One region of the Psychromicrobium lacuslunae genome, then DNA from elsewhere that is predicted to be linked to it. Evidence: riboswitches for the same ligand, from Rfam matches in the RefSeq annotation. Region 1 holds a riboswitch; each other region holds the start of a gene.
What was found. A riboswitch is a leader RNA that binds a small molecule or an ion and turns the genes downstream of it on or off. The one in region 1 is predicted to bind thiamine pyrophosphate.
Positions count from the first base shown of each region.

Region 2: it holds a riboswitch for thiamine pyrophosphate, as region 1 does, so the genes downstream of both, thiO (glycine oxidase ThiO) here and thiM (hydroxyethylthiazole kinase) in region 1, are expected to answer to the same signal.
Region 3: it holds a riboswitch for thiamine pyrophosphate, as region 1 does, so the genes downstream of both, thiC (phosphomethylpyrimidine synthase ThiC) here and thiM (hydroxyethylthiazole kinase) in region 1, are expected to answer to the same signal.
Region 4: it holds a riboswitch for thiamine pyrophosphate, as region 1 does, so the genes downstream of both, UM93_RS11850 (ECF transporter S component) here and thiM (hydroxyethylthiazole kinase) in region 1, are expected to answer to the same signal.

Region 1 covers NZ_CP011005.1:2,744,063-2,749,305, forward strand. The annotation lists gene UM93_RS12855 (flavin monoamine oxidase family protein) at 1-688, opposite strand, end outside; gene UM93_RS12860 (TetR/AcrR family transcriptional regulator) at 909-1,607, shown strand; gene UM93_RS12865 (VOC family protein) at 1,636-2,055, shown strand; TPP riboswitch at 2,236-2,326, shown strand; gene thiM (hydroxyethylthiazole kinase) at 2,321-3,142, shown strand; gene thiE (thiamine phosphate synthase) at 3,139-3,792, shown strand; gene UM93_RS12880 (bifunctional hydroxymethylpyrimidine kinase/phosphomethylpyrimidine kinase) at 3,789-5,243, shown strand, end outside.
Region 2 covers NZ_CP011005.1:1,828,168-1,833,410, forward strand. The annotation lists gene UM93_RS08480 (thiazole synthase) at 1-64, opposite strand, end outside; gene thiS (sulfur carrier protein ThiS) at 67-303, opposite strand; gene thiO (glycine oxidase ThiO) at 300-1,448, opposite strand; TPP riboswitch at 1,442-1,557, opposite strand; gene thiE (thiamine phosphate synthase) at 1,678-2,364, shown strand; gene UM93_RS08500 (ferritin-like fold-containing protein) at 2,385-3,002, opposite strand; gene UM93_RS08505 (RNB domain-containing ribonuclease) at 3,104-4,630, shown strand; gene UM93_RS17935 (MinD/ParA family ATP-binding protein) at 4,667-5,243, shown strand, end outside.
Region 3 covers NZ_CP011005.1:1,332,982-1,338,224, forward strand. The annotation lists gene trmD (tRNA (guanosine(37)-N1)-methyltransferase TrmD) at 1-319, opposite strand, end outside; gene rimM (ribosome maturation factor RimM) at 320-847, opposite strand; gene UM93_RS06255 (RNA-binding protein) at 999-1,241, opposite strand; gene rpsP (30S ribosomal protein S16) at 1,243-1,668, opposite strand; gene UM93_RS06265 (hypothetical protein) at 1,866-2,294, opposite strand; gene UM93_RS06270 (VOC family protein) at 2,313-3,188, opposite strand; TPP riboswitch at 3,273-3,382, shown strand; gene thiC (phosphomethylpyrimidine synthase ThiC) at 3,381-5,168, shown strand; gene UM93_RS06280 (GNAT family N-acetyltransferase) at 5,196-5,243, opposite strand, start outside.
Region 4 covers NZ_CP011005.1:2,508,022-2,513,264, forward strand. The annotation lists gene UM93_RS11835 (UDP-N-acetylglucosamine 1-carboxyvinyltransferase) at 1-472, opposite strand, end outside; gene UM93_RS11840 (energy-coupling factor transporter transmembrane component T family protein) at 564-1,337, opposite strand; gene UM93_RS11845 (ABC transporter ATP-binding protein) at 1,334-2,857, opposite strand; gene UM93_RS11850 (ECF transporter S component) at 2,860-3,474, opposite strand; TPP riboswitch at 3,513-3,624, opposite strand; gene UM93_RS11855 (DUF4235 domain-containing protein) at 3,749-4,009, opposite strand; gene UM93_RS11860 (hypothetical protein) at 4,019-4,528, opposite strand; gene UM93_RS11865 (DUF11 domain-containing protein) at 4,535-5,243, opposite strand, start outside.

The DNA of each region.
Region 1 (5,243 bases):
TTACGTCCTCAGCTAGCTCGGCCGCCATTAACTCGGAGACCTGCTGCATGCCACCCACCACTCGCTTATCCAGAATGAAAGCGTCATCCACCAGGTTGCTGAACGAACCAGCGGAGGCCGACATCAGCACGGCTTGTAGAACAGAGAAGGCGTGCGCTGGCTTGGTCAACATGCCGCCGGCGATGAACAGACCGATGCAGTTACAGGCCTCTTCATCATCCGACTGCTGACGCAACCAGTGGTGAAAGGAAATCGTGTCGAGCTCACGGGCCCTGGGGTGCGCCCAGGGCTCCTCGGCGCCAATCTCGGCGGCCAGTTCATCCAACAGCACGGTGAGCTTCTCCATCTCGGCTGCGGTATGCGCCGAGACCGGGAACAATTCGCCGGTATAACGGGTGCGCTGCCCCTCGGCCGAGAGATAGACCGACTCACCCTCGCGATAGCGGCTAAACGTCTGCAGGCCGAGTTCTTCGAGTAGGCCGAGCAACGCGGTCTGATCAGGCGAAACCCACTGTCCGCCGATTTCGAGGGTGGCACCGTCGATCTGATTCGTCCAGGTTCGACCTCCCACCCGGTCCCTCGCCTCTAACACCACGACGCTCAGACCGGACTGGCGCAGCTTACGAGCGGCGCTCAGACCCGAGGGTCCGGCTCCGACAATGACGACATCTCTGCTCAATACGCTCATGACTCCCCTTGCAACTCTGCTCTCGGTAGCTAGTGCCCACTACCCGTATTACCGCCACAGCTAGCGACTACAGCTAGCTGCCTATAGTTAGGCGCCTGCCATTAGGCGTTGACAATTAAATGAATATAATTCATTTAATTGTAGCTTACGTCACATTTGGCAAAAAGGACAGCCTGCTATCGGATGAGATAATCGATTCTTGACTTCTGGAGGAAATAACATGGCGAGTGACCCGGCAGGGCGGCAGAGCGAGGTCCGCCGAAAGGCCGGTCGACCGACTAAGGCGGTGCTTGAGCTTGGCCGGATCACTCAGACCGCGCTCAAGCTGGTCCGTCAGGAGGGCTACCAGGGTCTCACCATGTCGGCGCTTGCCAAACGTCTCAATGTGGCGCCCTCAGCGCTCTACAACCACGTGCGCTCAAAACAGGAGCTGCTGATCCTGATCCAGGATCACCTGATGTCCTTGGTTGAGGTAGCCTGTTTCGACAGCAAGCCCTGGGATGAAGCCATTCAAGACTGGGCTCGGTCGTATCGCGACGTCTTCGCCCACCACACTCCGCTGATTCCATTGATAGCGGTCCAGCCGATTACCAACTCCCCGCAGACGTTGAGGATCTATGAAGCAGTGGCGCGGGGCTTTCAGCGCGCGGGCTGGCCTGAGGATGAGATCGTGAATGCCATTGTCGCGCTGGAATCCTTTATCTTCGGCTCGGCCTTGGACGTCACCGCCCCGGAGAATATTTTTGATGTCGGCGAGCTGCAGGCGGAGGCACCGGTGATTAGCCGTGCGGTGGCCAGCAGGGAAACTCGCTTTGGTCGCTACACCGCGGCCCCCGCTTTCGAACTGGGCCTGGCAGCAATCATCCAAGGCTTGCGCTGGCAGCTATCGACCTTGTCGGAGGGCCGCAGTACGATCTGAGTAACCATTCACACATTGGAGGATTCAGATGGCCACTCGACTCAACCCTTACATCAGCTTCAACGGCAAAGCGAAGGAGGCAATGGAGTTTTACCAGTCTGTACTTGGCGGCGAACTGACCTCCAGCACCTTCGGCGAATTCCAGGCACCGGTGGAGCCAGCAGAACTCGATTTGATTATGCATTCCCAACTGGAAACCCCTAGCGGCTTCACCCTGATGGCCTCGGACACTCCGGCGCATATGGGTGAACTCAAGGAGGGCAATAACTTCTCAGTCTCGCTCAGTGGCGACGACGATGCCGAGCTACGCGGTTACTGGGACAAGCTCACCGAGGGCGGCACCGTCTCAATGCCGCTGGAGAAGGCCCCCTGGGGTGACTCCTTTGGCATGCTCACCGATAAATTCGGTATCGACTGGCTGGTCAATATCACCGGCGCTGCTGAATAACAGGCAATAACTAGCGGAAGCGGAGAGCCGCGGCCACTCACCGCGCGGGTCGGTTTGAACACCACTTCGGTGCTCGGGCCGGCCCTTCGCTATTAACACCTAGCAGCACCCCCCAGCAGCACCCCCCCAGCAGCACCCCCCAGCAGCTCTGTTGGTAGCCGGTGCGCTATCGTGGTGTTAACACGTGACACGGGGTGCCCCGAAGGCTGAGAACACACCCGTCGAACCTGATCTAGTTCGTACTAGCGAAGGGATGTCGCGCACCATGCGCACGCCAGAACAACTCCTCAGCTTCAGCCAGTCTGCCCTGCTTGAACTGCGCGAACGCTCTCCCCTGGTGCAATGCATCACCAATACCGTAGTGACCAACTTCACCGCTAATGTGCTGTTGGCGCTGGGGGCAGCGCCCGCCATGGTTGACATTCCGAAGGAGGCTGGCTCTTTCGCGGAGCTTGCCTCCGGCCTGCTGATCAATCTCGGCACCCCGCATGCCGAACAGCGTGAGGCAATGCTTGAAGCGGTTTCGGGCGCTAACCGCGCGGACAGCCCTTGGCTGCTCGATCCGGTGGCGGTTGGCTCGTTGCCAGTCCGGACGGCACTTGCGCAACAACTCCGCGGGCTACGCCCTAGCGTGATTCGCGGCAATGCCTCCGAAATCATTGCGCTGGCCGGGAGCGGCAGGGGCGGGCGAGGCGTGGACGCTGCCGACGAGGTGGCGGCTGCACAAGAGTCAGCTATCACTCTAGCTGCTGCAGGGAGTGTAGTTGCGGTCTCCGGCCCGACAGATTTAATCCTTGACCAGCAGCAGCGGGTGCTCAGCTCCAACGGAACGCCAATACTGACCAGAATCACCGGCGGAGGATGCGCGCTAGGGGCGGTGATGGCGGCTTTCGCCGGATTGAGCAACGATCGGCTGGCCAGTACTGTCGCTGCCGTCTCGGTCTACACCGTGGCCGCCGAGATCGCTAGCAGTAACAGCCAAGGACCGGGCAGTTTCGCCCCCGCCTTCCTGGACAGCCTGGCCTCTATCGGTCCCGATGACCTGGCCGCCCGTGCCAAACTGACGGTTGTGCAGGTCGGCCAATGACCCTTGATCTTTCTATCTATCTGGTCACCGATTCGAAACAGGCTGCAGCACAGGGACGCCCACTCGCTGAGATAGTGCATCAAGCGGTGGCCGGCGGAGTAACCATTGTGCAAATCCGTGAAAAGGACGCCCCGGCGGCAGCTTTTCTCAAAACCGTGGGCGAGGTGGCAGCAGTCTTACCGAGCCACGTTCCACTGCTAATCAATGACCGAATCGACATCTTCCTGGCGGCTCGGGAATCGGGCATTAAGGTCGACGGCGTGCACCTTGGGCAGGCTGATCTGCCAGTCTCACTGGCTCGGAAGATCCTGGGCCCCGAGGCGGTCATCGGTTTGAGCGCCGGCACCGTTGAAGAACTGCGGTCGGCCGCCCAAGAACCAGGGCGCGTCGATTACATTGGCATCGGAGCCCTGCATCCAACTTCCACAAAGCTCGATGCCCCACCGGCACTGAGCCTGGCAGGCTTCAGCGCACTGTTGGAGTTCTGCACTCTCCCGGCGGTGGCCATCGGCGGCGTAAGGGTCGAAGATCTGCCCGGTCTCCGTCAGGCCGGGGCAGCCGGGGCAGCGGTGGTTTCCGCCATCTGTTCGGCGGCGGACCCCCAGCTCGCCGCCCGTCAACTCTCAATCGCCTGGCGAGGAAAAGCATGAGCAGTCAAATACTAGACACCTCAACCACCGAGATTCCCCGGGTACTCAGCATCGCCGGCACCGATCCAAGTGGTGGCGCAGGAATCCAAGCCGACCTGAAGAGCATTGCCGCGCAAGGCGGCTATGGCATGGCCGCGGTGACGGCCTTGGTAGCGCAGAACACTCAAGGGGTGCGCTCGGTACACCTTCCGCCGGTCGAATTCCTCGCCGAACAGCTCAACGCAGTCAGCGATGATGTGCAGATCGACGCGGTCAAAATCGGCATGCTGGCCAATCAACAGGTGATTGCGGTGGTCGCTAAATGGCTTGAGCAACAACGACCGCCGATTGTGGTGATCGACCCGGTGATGGTGGCCACCAGTGGTGATCGGCTGTTGGATGCCGAGGCCGAAGATGCGCTCCGGAAGTTGCTGAGGTACGCCGATCTGGTCACCCCAAATCTGCCCGAGCTTGCCATCCTCAGCGACTCGGCCCAGGCCACCGACTGGGCCGAAGCACTTGAGCAAGCAACCAAGCTATCGCTCAAGTTTCAGGTCGCCGTGTTGGCCAAAGGCGGACACCTCGATGGGGACCTTGCCCCAGACGCACTGGTTGAGGGAACCACGATCAGTCATTTCCCGGGCCGCCGGGTACAAACCAGCAATACCCACGGCACCGGCTGCTCGCTTTCCTCAGCCTTGGCGACCCGTCGCGCGGCCGGTGAGACCTGGCCGGAAGCGGTGCGGCAAGCCAAACGCTGGCTGACCGAGAGTATCCAGCACGGCGCAGACCTTCGAGTTGGCCAAGGTAGCGGTCCAGTCAGCCACTTTGCCGGACTCTGGCAGCGCGGCGGCCTGGAAACCGCACCGACCGCCGCTGAGCTAGAACAGGATTGGTGGCAGCGGATCGCCCCAGTCCGCGCCGATATTGATGCGCTTCCTTTTATCGATGGCCTTGCCAGTGGCACTCTAGAGGACTCGGCGTTCCGCTGGTACTTAGCCCAAGACGCACTTTATCTACGCGATTACTCTCGGGCTTTGGCTGAAGCGAGCCGGCTAGCCCCGACCACCCGAGAACAGGCATTCTGGGCAAATAGTGCGCACGGCGCGATTGTTACCGAACTTGAGCTCCATGAAAGTTGGATTCCGGCCGGAAACATGTTTGAACACCAGCCAAGCAAGACCACAACCGGTTACCTGAACCACCTTAACGCGGCGAGGGACAGCTACCCGATTCTGATTGCGGCATTACTGCCCTGCTTCTGGCTGTATCACGATGTGGGTACCCGGTTGCAGGTGGCCTCGCACCCCGAGCATCCCTACCGTAGCTGGCTGGAGACCTATGCTGACCAGTCCTTTGCCGAAGCCACCCGGCAGGCCATCGACTTGGTGGTGACGGCAGCGGCTCAGACTACTACCGAGATTCGTGCGCGGATGCTGCAGGCCTTCATCGTCTCCGCCGAGTACGAGCGA
Region 2 (5,243 bases), 920 kb from region 1:
CGCCGGTGCCCATGATGAGCCGGGAACCCAGCGTGACGCCGTCAATCTGCAGAACATCTTCCATCGTTATCCTCCTTGTACCGCGGTCACCAGGTCCAACTCGTCGCTTTCATTGAGCTCCATTGCGGCCCAGCAACGACGCGGCACCAGCTCGCCATTGCGAGCCACCGCGATGCCGAGCCTGCCGCCGTCGCTTGGCTGGCCACTCTCAAATAAGCTCCGACCAGTGTGCAGCGCGACCAGCTCAAGCACTGTTGCGCCCGCCTCGAGTTCCTGCGCGCGGCGATTCACCATGATTTTCATCTGCCCGTTCCTCGATCCAGAAGGGGCGAACGCCGCCCGTCACCCTGTTTTTCCCTGAAGCGCTGCGGTCTAAAACCAAGCGGGGTCGCGGCCGGATCACCCGTCAATAACTGCAGCGATATTTCGGCGGCCAGCGGAGCAAGCAAAACTCCGTGCCGGAAGAATCCGGTGGCCAACAGCACCTGCTCAGACACCCGGCCCAGCAGCGGTGCATTATCCACGGTGGCTGGCCGAGCGCGCGCAGTCACCTCATTCAGCGCGAGCTCAGCAACCGCGGGGAGCAATGCTTGGGCGTCCCTCAGCAGAGCGTAGACAGCGCCCGCCGATGGCAGCGAGGAGGCGTCCTCGCGTTGGCTCGCGCCGATCACCAGGCTGCCGTCCTGACGCGGTACCAGGTACACCGAAGAGCCTCTTACCAGGGCACGAACGGTGTGACTAAGCAGCGGACTCAGCTCACCGGGCACCGAGAGTCGCAAGATATCTCCATGTACCGGCCGCAGCCGGGGCGCCAGTGAAGGGCCAAGCAATTCGGCGGCAGCCACCCCGTTGGCCACCACCACCTGCTCGGCCAGCACGCTCGAGCCATCCTCCAGATGCACCTTCCCCGGGCTCAACCGGAGCGCTCTGTGCCGCACTAAATCAAGCCCAGCGAGCAGCGCCATACAAAGTTTTCGCGGATCAACCTGGTGGTCGCCGGGCACGAAGTGCCCGCTCAACCCGGCCGCTAAAAATGGCTCCTGACTCCGGAGTTCCCGTGAGCTCACAGCTTGTGTTGGTACTCCCAGCTCGCTTTGCGCCGCCATTAACTCGACTAGGGCCCGCCGGTCCGCTGCGTCCACACCGAGCAGCAAGGTGCCTTGAGCGCAGTAACCAATATCGGCATCGAGCTGACTGGCGAAACCGGGCCAGAGCGCTGCAGAGCGCAACAGTTGCTCTTGCAACGCCTGCTCTTGGAAGTGGAACTCGGTCACCGGGGCCAGCATCCCGGCAGCCGCAAAACTGGCTCCGGAACCCGGGTCCGGATCAATAATGAGCACCGAATGTCCGGCTCGTTTTAGCCGCCAGGCAATGCTGAGGCCAATCACTCCGGCACCGATGACGGCGACGTCGACGACCCGGGCGCGAGCCACAGCTGGGACAGGCACAGTGTTTTCCTTCCCTACGCCGGTATGATCCGGATCAGGTATGACGGTCGGTGTGCTCGTTAGACACACCCTCTCAGCCCTTGGACGGCGGGCTCCCGCGGTGTCTTCAGTCTAACCGTCCGGCTTGCCGCTGCCCAGTTCCGCCCAGGTCCAGTTCCGCCCGGGCCCAGTTCGAGCGCAGTGCCAAAGCAACAAGGAATGCTGTCGGGCCAGCGGCTAGGCTGGTTGAGTGAACAGCCTTCTCGACGCCTCTCTATATTTGTGTACTGATGCCAGAACCGCTCGCGGCGACCTAGCCAGCTTCCTCGAGGAGGCTTATGCCGGCGGGGTGGACATTATTCAGCTCCGAGATAAGCAGATCGAGGCAGCCGCCGAGTTGGAGGCGCTTGAGGTGCTGCGGAGCGTTGCTGAGCGGCACGGCAAACTGTGGGCGGTTAATGACCGCGCGGATATTGCCTTACTTAGCACAGCTCCGGTGCTTCACCTTGGTCAGCAAGATCTGCCGGTTACCAGCATGCGCCAGCTGTTGCCTGAGGTGCTCGCCGGTTTATCTTGCCACAACCCCGCTCAGGTCGAACTCGCCCAGCACAGCCCAGTTGATTATTTCTGTGTCGGTCCGCTCTGGGCCACACCCACCAAACCCGGCCGGGACGCCGTCGGGCTGGAACTCGTTGAGTTCGCTGCCAGCCAGCACAGCGTCAAACCGTGGTTTGCGATTGGCGGCATCGATGAAACTAATATCCGTTCGGTGTTGGCCGCTGGTGCGAGCCGAGTGGTGGTGGTGCGCGCGATTACCGAGGCCAGTGATCCTCAGGCCGCTGCGGCCGAACTCAAGAGAGCAATCCGTGAAATCCATGAATTCCGTGAACTCGGTGAGAACCGTGAACTCGGTGAACTGGCGCCAGAGCAGAACTAAAATCAGCGCGGAACTGGTGATCAGGCGGTCAGCCCCAGCTGGCTCATCCGGCGAGAGTGCTGCTTGGTAAGGTCCGCCATAAGCTCTCCACGGAAACTGCTCTCTTCGGGCAGGAAGCCGCTTTCAATGCTGACGCGCTGAGCCTGGGTGAGCGCTTCGCCCACCAGCCTCCTCCCCCAAAGCGCCAGGCGGGAAGCTAGCCTGGGCTCATCATCAAGCATCTTACGCAGCCTGCCCTGCAATACCAGGGCCTCCCCTGGTGCCTGAATCTCGGCCACCAGATCACGGGTCGGAGTGTCCAGCAGCTGGCTGACCGCGGTGTAGAAGTCAGCGGAAATGGTATCGATGACATAGGCCTTCATAATCGACTCGTACCAATCAGCGGGTCGAGTGCGATCATGAAAAGAATCGATCGAGGCTTGAAAGGGCCGCATCACGCTCTCCGCCTCGTAGCCGAGGTCCGCCAGCCGGGCAACCACCAACTCGAAATGCTCAAACTCTAGCACCGCCATCCGGCCCAGTACTGCCCGGTCGTGCAGCGTGGGCGAGAACCTGGCGTCGGAGGACAGCCGCTCAAAGGCGGAGAGCTCACCGTAAGCCATCACGCCGAGCAAGTCGAGCACAAAACGATCCGTCATGAAGGTAACTTTATGCCTAAGCTCCCAGTTGCCACCGATCATGAACTTCCATACTGGCCTGGAGTTGACCTCGCTTTCTTTGATCGAGATAGGCTGAGCTGGTGCCTCACTCTCAGATTGTTGTGCCAGACGATGACGTCCAGCTCAAAGCAGCCCTTGCCCAGTTACGAGTTGAATTCAAGCTCGAGGAGCAGTTCAGCGACGAGGTGATGGCTGAGCTGTCCAACAGCCTGCAGCACCATAAGCTGCCCGAACTCGATCTCAGTCAGCTGCCCTTCATCACCATCGACCCACCAGGGTCAATGGATTTGGACCAGGCAATGTATTTGGAACGCACCCCAAGCGGTTACCGGGTGCACTATGCCATCGCCGACGTTCCTTCTTTTGTGCCGCCCAATGGCGCCTTGGACGCCGAAACGCGCCGTCGCGGTCAAACTATTTACACCCCCGACGGCCGGATCCCGTTGCACCCGGCTGAAATGAGCGAAGCCGCCGCCAGCCTGCTGGCCGATCAATTACGGGGCGCCTTCGTCTGGCAGATCGAGCTGGATCAGCAGGGGCAGACCTCGGCGGTCGCTGTGCGCCGCGCTCAAATCAAGTCGATTGCCAGGCTTGACTACCAGCAAGCGCAGCAGGAACTAGAGGCTGGCACCAGTTCCGACTACTTGAGCACTCTGCAGCTACTCAAAGAAATCGGCCAGTACCGCATTGAACTGGAGCGGCAACGCGGCGGCGCCAGCCTGAATACTCCCCAGCAGGAAGTGGCACACGCCAACGGTGGTTACCAGTTGATCTTCAGGCCAGCGCTGGCAATAGAGGACTGGAACGCGCAAATCTCGCTGCTGACCGGGATGGCGGCGGCTCAGCTCATGCTCGACGGTAAAGTCGGCTTGTTACGCACCATGCCAGCTCCGGATCAGGCTGCCTTGGAAAAATTCCGAGCACAGGCGGTGGCGCTGGGGAAACCGTGGCCCGCCGGAATGGCCTATGGGGAGTTTTTACGTTCCCTCGATATCGCCGATCCGCGGCAGCTTGCGCTGATGCATGCCGCCACCTCGCTTTTCCGCGGAGCCGCGTACACCTCCTTCGACGGGACGTTACCCGAACACACCGTCCAGGCAGCGGTTGCTGCCAGCTATGCGCACACCACTGCTCCCTTGAGGCGTTTAGTCGATCGTTTCGTGCTGACCACCTGTGCCGCGTTGAGCGCCGGTGAGCCGGTGCCGGACTGGGTGCGGGAAGCGCTCCCCCGGTTGCCGGAGTTGATGAGCGCCTCCGATCAGCTGGCCGGGCAAGTTGAGCGAGCGGCTTTGGATATCGTGGAAGCTGCGTTGCTCAGCTCGCATCTTGGCGAAGAATTCGACGCTGTGGTGGTAGCGGGTCCGCGAAAAACCGCCGGACGAGCCGAAGCGGCCAACGGCCCGGCAACGGCTCAGACCGCAGCCAGTCGTCCCGAACTGGCGCGCTGCACGGTGCAGATCCAACAACCAGCGGTCGCTGCGCCCTGCCAGTTCAGTGGCGAGGTAGAGGTCGGCAGTACGGTGAAAGTGAAGCTACTGACAGCCGATATCACCAAGCGCGAAGTGCTTTTTGAGCTGGTTTCGAGTTCACATGGCAAAGTTGGTTAACTTGCTGAGCATTGCTGATTCTCGTGAGGGAGCATCATGTCGGAATTGAATGAGTTCGTGCTGGTTGAGGTCTTCCAGAACGGTCAGATCGCGGTAGCTGGTCAGCCGGTCGACGCCACCGGCTATTCGGATTACTACAGCGCAGCGATTGCCGTGTTGTCGAAGCAGGCCGGACAACCGGAATCCCGGGTGCTCGCCAAAGCCTTGGACCACCAGAGCGGCGAGACCAACTGGTTCCTGGTCAATGGCCGCGGTGAGGTTTTCGACGCCTTTAATGGCCCCAGCTCCGGCAGCCAGCCGGTCGTAAAGCAAGGGCAGGCAGTTCCACCCTCCCTAGCCGATCAAACGGTCGGCGAGCCGCAGCACACTGTGGCGGCGGAGCACGACCTGGAAATTACCCGGCAGCGACCACGCAATCGAGAGCTACCGGTGACATCACCAACACCAGCCGCAACACCGAGTTTTGAACCTTATCCGAGCGAGTCGCCCCAGCCGGAAACTCAGCCGATCAATCAGCACCCCGGCGATCCGGAAATGTCAGAAATCTTCCGGCAGACCGCCAACTCGCTGCCCGCGGCGAATGCTGCCGCCCAAACCCCGATCCAGCAGGTAC
Region 3 (5,243 bases), 1.4 Mb from region 1:
CGAGTTGCTGCTCAGTCGCCAGTTCTTCGGCAATTGACTGACTGAACACCTGACCGGCGGGCGAGGGAACAATGAGGGTGGGGCGAGCACCCTCACTCAGCAAGGATTCAAGGGCCAGCGCCCAGGGTTCTGGCTTCATCACCATTCCGGCACCGCCACCGTAAGGAGTGTCGTCGACGGTTCGATGACGGTCCGTGGTGAAGTCACGTAGATCATGCACGCTCAGGTTTAGCAAACCGTCCTGTCGTGCCTTGCCGATCAGGCTGAGTTCCAACGGCGCTAAATACTCAGGAAAAATGCTGATCACATCAAGGCGCATTTAGTCAGCCGCCCCGTCCTGAGACTCCCGATTTAACTCGAATAAACCATCTGGTGGGGTGACCAGCACGAAACCTTGCTCAGGGTCCACCTCCGGCACTATTTCATCGACGAAAGGAACCAGCACTTCCTCACCGTCATCGGTGGTCACCACAAGCAGGTCTTGCACCGGCATCACCCGCAACGCGCTCACCACGCCGATTTTGCGGCCGGCCAGCCGAACCTCGAGCCCCACCAGCTCGTGTTCGTACCACCCCTCTTCGGTCTCATCCTCAACGTCTGCGGTTTCGATGAAGAGTTTGGTACCGCGCAGTTCCTCGGCTCGATTTCGATCAGGCACCTCGGCAAAGCCGAGCAGCAAGGTGTCCTTGTTCCAGCGAGCCTGGTTGACTGTCAATTCGCCGTGTTCCTGAGTGTTGAAAATGACCCCGCGGACAAACCGCTCCTCCGGTGCATCGGTAAACAGTTCCACCGTCACCTCGCCGCGTATCCCATGTGGTTTACCGATCCGGGCTACTTGAACCTGCATACTTCTCCTGATCTAAGTTCAGCGACTCTCAACTCAACGATGAGGTTCTTAAAAAGAGAGGGCTCCGGCTAATGCCGGAGCCACAATCTTAGCGTGTTGCTCAGAAACCACCGATGCTGCGCAATGACTCACGCGGCTCGGGTTTCCGAACCTAGCGACGCCGGTCAGTATCGACGACGTCCACCCGGACCTGATCGCCACCGGCGAGGGCACCGATCACAGTCCGCAGAGCTCGCGCGGTGCGGCCTTGACGGCCAATCACCCGACCCAAATCCTCTGGATGAACCCGGACTTCTAGGGTCTCGCCGCGACGGTTATTCCGCAGCGCGACCTGCACGTCATCGGGGCTATCCACGATGCCGCGAACTAGATGCTCCAGAGCCTCAGCCAACAATTTACTCAGCCTCGGTGGTCTCTGCCGGAGCCTCAGCGGCTTCTTCGGCCGGAGCCTCTTCAGCCTTCTTCTTCGAGGTGATAGCTTCCTTCACGATCACCGAAGACTTCTCCGGTGCTACGAAAGCTTCTTTAGCGGTCTTGGTCTTCAAGCGGCCTTCCTGGCCGGTGAGTCCCTTGAACTTCTGCCAGTCACCGGTGATCTTGAGGATCGCGGCAACCTGCTCGGTGGGCTGAGCACCCACTGAAAGCCAGTACTGAGCCCGCTCCGAGTCGACCTCGATGAACGAGGGCTCTTCGGTGGGGTGGTACTTACCGATTTCTTCGATCGCACGGCCATCACGCTTGGTGCGTGAGTCGGCGACAACAATGCGGTAATACGGTGCGCGCATCTTACCGAAGCGCTTAAGGCGAATCTTTACGGCCACTTTTGTGGTCACTCCTGTTTCTGAAACGGGTCGAATCCTTGATCACGCTCCCGTGGGGCGGGCCGATTCCAAAGGATTCTGAAAGGACACAATGCGCGCACGGAGAGAGGGGCCGTGCGGATCGAGTACCTGATTATTATGCCAGATCCTTGATCTTCAGGCGAACCCGCCGCGCTACTTTCCGGTTTGCGCTCGGTTTAGGCATTCAGGAAGTACAAAGCCAACCTGGAGTCCTCATCCGCTGCAGCAATTTTGGCGGCAAAACTGGCCACTTGCTTGACCAGTCGATCGGCGGTCTGTCGGGGTTCTTCAAACTCCTCGGAGTCCGCCCATTCGGTGATCAACTCGTCGAGGCCTTCTGGGTCTTCCAAGTTGAGCAGTTCGGCGAAGACCTCGGTAACCGCATCGGGAACCACTAATAACTGATCCAGATCAACGTCGACCATGCCGAGTTCGGGTTTAACTCCGGTGGCATGTACTTTCTTCGCCGCCAACTCCGCGAGAATCTCAAGCTCCAGATCTGTCACGTCGCCAAAGTCAATGAGTTCAGCAGGCTGTGCCCCTTGAGATCTGGCATAATTACTGGCCTGTCGGTGATCTGCGATGAAAAGTTGATTTGTGGACATCCCGGCCTTCTTTCGACTCTAAGCGACTGTGTCCAGAGTAACCCGGATCCGGTTCAGCCAGGGGTCTTCAAAACGCAATTCGACTCCCGTGTTAGCGGTGGCAACGCCGTGGTCTTTCAACCTCTGCTCAAGGGCGCCCAAATCATCGGCGGTCGGCAATGAGATCCGTACCTCGGCCAGGCCAAGAGTGTCCTTCCGCGGCCCGGCTCCCCGAGAGTTCCAGACGTTCATGGCCATATGGTGGTGATAGCGGCCAGCGGAGACGAAGAGCGCTTGGTCATGCCAGCCGGCTGTCCTTTCGAAGCCCATCGTGTGCACATAGAAATCTTCTGCTCTCGCAACGTCGCCAACTTGCAGATGGACGTGCCCGACGGCGGCAGCGGCCTCCCCTTGGCCTTGCACCGCTGCCTCACTCAAATTCTCACTCAGAAAATGTTGCGGACTGAGTGGATTACTCGCCATCTGCACGGTATCGCCATCCCAGTTCCAGGTGTCCCGGGGACGGTCAAAGTACAGCTCAATACCGTTACCTTCTGGGTCATTGAAGTAGAAAGCCTCACTCACCAGATGATCTGCGCTGCCCACAAAAAGGCTTGGATCGAACTGGGCGGCGCTAGCTAGCGTCGCTGCCAGTGCTGCCCGATCCTCAAAAAGCAGCGCAGTGTGGAATAGCCCGGCTTCTCCCCTACCGGGCAACTGAAGATCATGCGCGTCGCTGAGCTTGACCAGTGAGGTGCTCCCCCGACCGAGCTCCACCCCTTGGGCACCCTCGTTGAGGACTTGCAAGCCCAATGCCCGCTGGTAATAGTCGGTCATTGCAGCCAGATTCTGCACCTTAAGGGTGACGGTTTGCATGGCCAGTCCGGCCGAGAGCAGGTCTTGATCAGTAGTCATACTCGATTCAATTAGTTGAAGCTTCAATTTATTCCTGACCACTCCGCGTCCCACACCTTCCCCAAGGTTTATCTGCTAGCCTCTTGCTATCCACACGGGTGCCCTTGGCAAAGGGCTGAGATCGGGCTGTTCCGCCTGCGACCGTTCGAACCTGTCCGGGTCATTCCGGCGAAGGAAGTAGGAAGTACTGCTATGTCTGCAGATCTATCCGAGCATCACACTGCCCAAAATCACCCCTCCCATACCTTGGATCACCTGGAGGAGGGCGAATTACGGGTACCGGTCACCAGAATCGCCTTGGACGATTCACCCGAAGGGGCGAATCCAGACTTCGTGACCTATCGAACCGCTGGCCCGGGCAGCGATCCGATCCGCGGCCTACCACCACTGCGCGCCGACTGGGTCTCCGGGCGTGGTGACGTCGAAACTTATCAGGGTCGAGGCCGCGAGCTTTCCGACGATGGCCGCTCGGCGGTGCGGCGCGGGGCGGCCTCGGCCGAATGGCAAGGAGCCAAACCGGAACCCCGGCGCGCAGTTTACGGTCGGCGGATCACCCAGATGCACTACGCGAAGGCTGGAGTGATCACCCAGGAGATGCGTTTCGTCGCGCTACGTGAGGATTGCGATGTCGAACTGGTCCGTTCCGAAGTTGCCGCCGGCCGGGCCATTATCCCGAACAACATCAACCACCCGGAATCCGAACCAATGATTATTGGCAAGGCCTTCTTGGTCAAGATCAACGCCAATATCGGCAACTCGGCGGTGACCTCGTCAATTGCCGAGGAGGTCGACAAAATGCAGTGGGCCACCCGCTGGGGGGCCGATACCGTGATGGATCTTTCCACCGGCGACGATATTCACACCACCCGAGAGTGGATTATCCGCAACTCTCCGGTGCCGATCGGAACCGTACCGATTTACCAGGCCTTGGAAAAGGTCAACGGAGATGCCTCCGCGCTGAGTTGGGAAATTTTTCGGGACACCGTGATCGAGCAGTGCGAGCAGGGCGTGGACTATATGACCATCCATGCCGGGGTTTTGTTGCGTTACGTGCCGCTGACCGCGAACCGGGTCACCGGCATTGTCTCCCGTGGCGGCTCAATTATGGCGGGCTGGTGCCTGGCTCATCATCAGGAGAACTTCCTCTACACCCACTTTGACGAACTCTGTGAGATCTTCGCCCAGTACGACGTCGCTTTCTCGCTGGGCGATGGCTTGCGTCCAGGCGCCACCGCCGATGCGAACGATGCCGCCCAGTTCGCCGAGCTGGATACCTTGGCGGAATTGACCGCGAGAGCCTGGGAATTCGATGTCCAGGTGATGGTGGAAGGCCCCGGCCACATCCCCTTCCACCTGGTAAGAGAGAATGTGGAACGGCAGCAAGAGCTTTGCAAGGGTGCGCCGTTCTACACTCTGGGACCTTTGGTCACTGACATTGCCCCGGGGTATGACCACGTGACCTCGGCGATTGGGGCTACCGAGATTGCCCGCTACGGCACCGCCATGCTTTGCTACGTGACGCCCAAAGAGCACCTTGGCTTGCCGAATAAAGACGATGTGAAGACCGGCGTGGTCACCTACAAGATCGCTGCCCACGCCGCCGATCTGGCTAAGGGACACCCCGGGGCGCACTTACGAGATGACGCTCTGTCCAAGGCACGCTTCGAATTCCGCTGGAAGGATCAATTCTCGCTCTCGCTGGATCCGGCGACCGCCGAGGCGTTTCACGATGAGACGCTGCCCGCCGAGCCAGCGAAAACCGCTCACTTCTGTTCGATGTGCGGGCCGAAGTTCTGCTCAATGCGGATCTCCCAAGATATTCGCGCCGAGTTCGGTGGAGCTACCGAGCAGGCGACTCTGGTTGCCTCAATCGAGGAGATGCAGGCCGGCTTGAGGGCGAAATCGGCCGAGTTTATCGCCGCTGGGGCGGAAATCTATCAGCCACGGGAAAAAGATCCGATCGGTGCTCCTCAGAACTGAGGCAGCCGAGATTGAGCTTGGCTTGGGTTACAGCGCTGCCACCATCACCACGCGGGCACCTAGTGCATCCAGGCC
Region 4 (5,243 bases), 240 kb from region 1:
CCAGCACCGCCGGGCGGCGAATCTGCAGGTCATTGGCATTCAGCCAGGTGCACTCGACGCCGATTGAGGTCAGCACCTCAACGATCCGATTCACCTCTTCAATCCGAGCCAAGCGGCGCAGCGTGGTGGTGCCGTGGTTCAATAGCGAGGCACAGAGCAAGGCAACGCCGGCATTCTTGGAAGAGTTCACGTCGACGACGCCGGAGAGCCGGTGCCCGCCGGTGACCCGCAAATGGGTCATTTTGGTGGTGGCGGGAGCACCGACGTTGACGATGCTACGGCCAAAAATAATCTCGAGACGCTGGATCATCCGCAAGCTGAGATTTTGCTTGCCCTGCTCCATCCGCGCTACCGCGCTCTGGCTGGTACCCAGTTCGGTGGCCAGCTGGCCTTGTGTCCAGCCTTTCTCGATCCGGGCGTCGCGAAGCAACTGGGCGACGGATTCTGCGGTTTCCTGAATGTCAGTAGTCACAGGAAGAAAATATCACAAAACGCATATTGATGACGAATTTCTTGCTAAAGATTCGATAACGTCAAGAAAATAGTCGTGACATGCGATAAATCTAACGTCCCCACACCACGTTCCAAGCACCCAAGCTGATCGAAACCCAGACCGCGAGAGCCGAAACGAGCACCCCGAAGGCAATGATCAGCACGTCACGGCCGGAAAAGCTGCTTTCCCGAGCCCAACTACGTTCTTTGCCACCGAAACCGCGGGCTTCCATGGTGACGGCTAACCGGGTGGCACGGCGCACCGATTGGATCAAAAGCGCCATCGCTTGACCAAGATTAGCTTTAGCCCTGCTCAGGAACGAGCCACTGGCCCCCACCCCACGAGCTCGGCGAGCCATACTCAGCGTCTGCCACTCTTCGGCCATTACGCCAATCAGCCGCATCGCCGCGAGGGTGCCCATCACAAATCGCGGTGAAAGCCGCCATTTTTGCGCGAGTGCGGTAGCCAGGTCGCTGGGATCGGTGCTGAGCACCAGGAGTGCTGCAGGCAGGGCGATCGCTATACCGCGAACCCCAATCGCAATGCCGGTAGCCAAGGAACCCTCGCTAACACTGAGATACCCCCAGTCGAGCAACACTCGGCCAGAATCCGCCGAAGCCAAAGCAGTGCCCCAGGCAGCCAGGGTGAGCGCGACCAGGACCGGCCAGATCCGCTTCAGCAAAGTCCACCAGGAAACGCCGCTCAGCGGGAACACCACGAGCAAGCAAAGCAACACCACACTGCCGGAAACCCAATCCACCGAGAGAGCGAGCGAGAAGGTGAGCAGAAAAACCGCTACCAGCTTGCTCAGCGGGTTCGCCGCCGCCAACCAGCCGCCGTTCACCGGCCAGGCCTCCTCTCAGAGGTTAGTCGAGGGTCGGAAAGCCTTGACTCGGGTTGTTCAGGCATCAGTAGTTGCCTGCTGTTGAGCGCTTCAATGAACTGCTCGTCATGGCTTACCGAAACCACCGCGCTGCCTTCGAGCAGCGCTGTCCGGAGCAGTTCGATGAGGGCCGCCCAGGTCAGCGCGTCCTGTCCGAAGGTGGGCTCATCGAGGATCAATAGCTTTGGCTTGGCCGCCATCACGGTGGCCACCGAAAGTCGGCGCTTTTGACCGCCGGAGAGGGTGAATGGATTCGCTTCGGCAAAGTCAGCCAGGCCCAAGGCCTCAAGCAATTCATCGACTCGAGCGGCCCACTCCTTTTCGGCGCCCTCCTTTTCGGTGCCGCGGCGTCCTTGATGTCGCAGGCCGAAGGCAAGCTCGTCGCGCACATTTCCGGTAACAAACTGATGCTCCGGTTCCTGGAAGACACTGCCAATCCGAGCAATCAGATCTTTGGCTTTCCAGCTCCTCGGCTGAGCGCCAAGGCCATCGGCGAGTTCCGGCTCCGCCTTCAACACACCGGAAATCGGCTTGAGCAAGCCGCCAAGGGTGAGCGCCAGGGTGGATTTACCGCTGCCATTCGGTCCGGTAATTGCGAGCGCCTGACCGGCCTGTATTTCCAGGTTCAAGCCCTGCGCGGCAGCAACAGCTCTGCGACCTACTGCTAAGGACTCGGTAGTCATCAGCTGCCGGCCGGGTGTCGAGTTGAACGGCGGCAGCTCTGGCAGATGCTCGGGCAGCCAGATACCTTGCGCAGCCAAGGCTTCGCCCCTCGCTACTAGCACCTCCCTAGGAGTGCCGTCAGCTTCCAAACCGCCCTGCGCATTTAGCACCAGAACTCGGTCAACCTGGTCACGCCAGACCTCCACCCGGTGTTCCACCACGATCAGGGTGGCCGAGCGATCAGCCAAGGCGCTGGCAACAGCGTCGCGCACCTCGAGTACGCCCTCGGGGTCCAGGTTGGCGGTTGGCTCGTCGAGTAGAACCAATCCGGGTTGCATGGCCAGAATTCCGGCCAGCGCCAGCCGCTGTTTTTGACCACCGGAAAGCGAACTGCTCGGATGGTCAAGCGGCAGATCGAGGCCGACCGCGCGCAGCGCGTCGTTGACCCGCGGCCAGATCTGTTCGGGCGGTACCGAGAGGTTCTCCGCGCCGAAAGCGACATCGTCACCAACCCGGGGCAAGATCACCTGGGTCTCCGGGTCTTGCTGCATCAATCCGGCTCGGCCACGGCTTGCCCTGGGATGTGTGCCGTCCAGGGCCAGGGTGCCGGTTTCCTCAGCATCGCCGTCTCCCAGCACACCCGCTAAGGCGTGCAGCAGAGTGGACTTCCCCGAACCGGAAGGGCCTAGCAGCAGTACCCGTTCACCGGGCGCAATACTGAAGTCAAGTCCGTGCAGCACGGCTGCGGCACGATCGGCGCGGCGGAAAGACCAGTTCTCCGCCGTGATCCGCGCCGGGCCAGATCTGGTTGCCGGCACGCTCAGACGATCGGTTCCCGATGCGCGTTCCTGGCTCCCAGGCTTGATAACGCCCCGGTGCGCGCGAGTCCGCGAGTAGCCAGCCAAGAGAGCAGTCCAGCGATCACGGCGCCAGAAATCATGCAGAAGACGATGTAGACGGCTTTGAAATCAGCTGTGTATTCGATGTTCCAGCCCCAGAGCAGGAAGCAGTCGTTAATGCCACACATGAGGCCAGCCGCCGCTCCGGCCAGCACCGAGGCGGGAAGCCGCCAGGAACGGTAGCGGAAAGCAGCGAAGACGAGTTCGGCGCCCAGGCCTTGCAAGATGCCGGAAAGCAGTACTGTGCCGCCATAGGGGGATCCGGCAATGAGTTCGCCGGTTGCGGCCACCATTTCGCAGAACAGTGCCGCGCCAGGTTTGCGGATCACTAGCCCGCCGAGCACCGCCGGGATGAACCAGCCACCGGACCAGAGCGCGCTGAGCGGCGGGTATCCGGCGGAAAGCACACTAATTCCGGTGGCCAGAGCCGACCAGGCCCAGAAAATGACGCCACCGGCGACCGCAATCACCGCGGCGACCACAATATCCACTACTCGCCAGCGGTAGCTAACTGGGGTTGAGGTTGTACTAGTCATGCTTCCTCCTTTTCAGGAGGGGCGGCGGGCTTTCACACGCCGAAGAGCGCTCGACTCCCTTCGCCGGTACTAACCGGATCAGGTTCGAGGGTCTGCGGTTATCCGCACTCTCAGCGCCCACCTCGCGGCGGCGCTCCCCTGTCGTAACTTTGCTGTCTAAGTTTACACCGACTTAACCCACACCGAGTGTGCAGATCTACATCTTAAAACAGGGTCATAAGATGTAGATCTGCACACTCGGCCGGTGGAACGAGGTGACTGGGTGAGGAGCTGCTTAGGTCAGATCCCGGGACTTATTGAACTTGGCAATGGCGCGCTGCGCGCCTCGACCGGTCAGGGTCTGGATGATCGCGGCGACCGTAGCTGAGACGATCGCGAAGGTCAGCGCGGAACGCAGGCTATGTTCCAGGTTCTCGCCGTCCTTGGGCGGCGCATTCCCGGTGGTTTTCGTCCAGATCGTGTCCACCAGCTTATTCGCGGCGAAGCCGGCGCCGAAGCTGATTCCCGCGGCCAAAAGTTTGAACAACAGATTCATGTCTTCAGCCTACTTCAGAGTTCCAGCTTGCGCGGTCAAGATGCAATTGACCGGCTGCTGATAGGACAGCTGAGCGTTGACTTTCCAGTCCTTACTCTCACCGGCTGGGACGCCCTTGAGCACCACGACGCCGCGCGCCATCACATCCGAACTCGCCGTCACCCAATCCACGGTGACCACCAGATCAGCGGTTTCGGCCGTCGAATTTTTCACCTTGCCACTCGCAGAAACGGCGCCCGGTTTGGTGGAGCACTGAGCCAAGGTGGTGTTGGCCCGGATACCTTTGGCACCGTCCAGCGCTGGAATCTCGGGCAACTGCGGAGAGATCAGCCCTTGACTGGCCTGGGCGCTCGAACTGCTCGGTGCACTACTGGAGTTCGAGTCCTTGGACTCCCCTGGGGTACAAGCTGCCAAACCGAGAACCGTCAGCGTCGCCACCGCAATGCTGGCGATGCCGCCAGCGCCAGGCAGACCGCCCTTACTCATCGGGATGCTGTCTTTTCCAACTCGGTATTTCATAATCTCCTAGGAGTTGTTCTTCCGGCGGCGTGCTGCGAAAAGCACCAGCAGGATGCCGATCAAGAGCACCGCTCCGCCTGCACCGAAGAGCCAGATATTGTCGACACCGGTGTTCGGTAGCGGCTTGGTCTTCGGGTCCAGCGCGGTCTTCACGCTCGACGGCGGCGAGACAACCGGTGATTTGCCGTTACTGCTTCCGGTCGCGGTGGCGGTATTGAAGACGGCTCCGGCAGCCACGTCAGCGGCGCTGATCCGGTAGGGATCCGAGGTGCAGGTCACCGAGCTGCCCGGTGCGAGCTGAGGCACCGTGCAGTTCAGCTTGACCCCAGCGTTGCTGAGCAGCTGATCGGTGACACTCAGTTTGAGCAGCGTGGTGTTGCCAGTATTGCTCAGCGTAAAGCTGTAAACAATGGTGTCTCCAGCATCTTTCCGGCCATTGCCATTGGCGTCCTGTACCGCTCCGGCCTTCTTGAGTAGCTGCAGGCTAGACGTCGGATCCAAATTCTTGGTCACCGAGTCCGGATCGCTGACAATCGGTTTGCCGTCCGGCGTCTTGCCGCCAGCGGTCGCAGTGTTCTTGACCGCCCCGGCATCCACATCGGCCTGAGTGACCGTGTACAGCGCGCTGCAGTCGGTGCTAGCACCCGCTGCCAAGCTTGCCGCAGCACAGCTGACCTTCACCAGTGGATCGTTCACGGCGACGCCCGTGACCGTG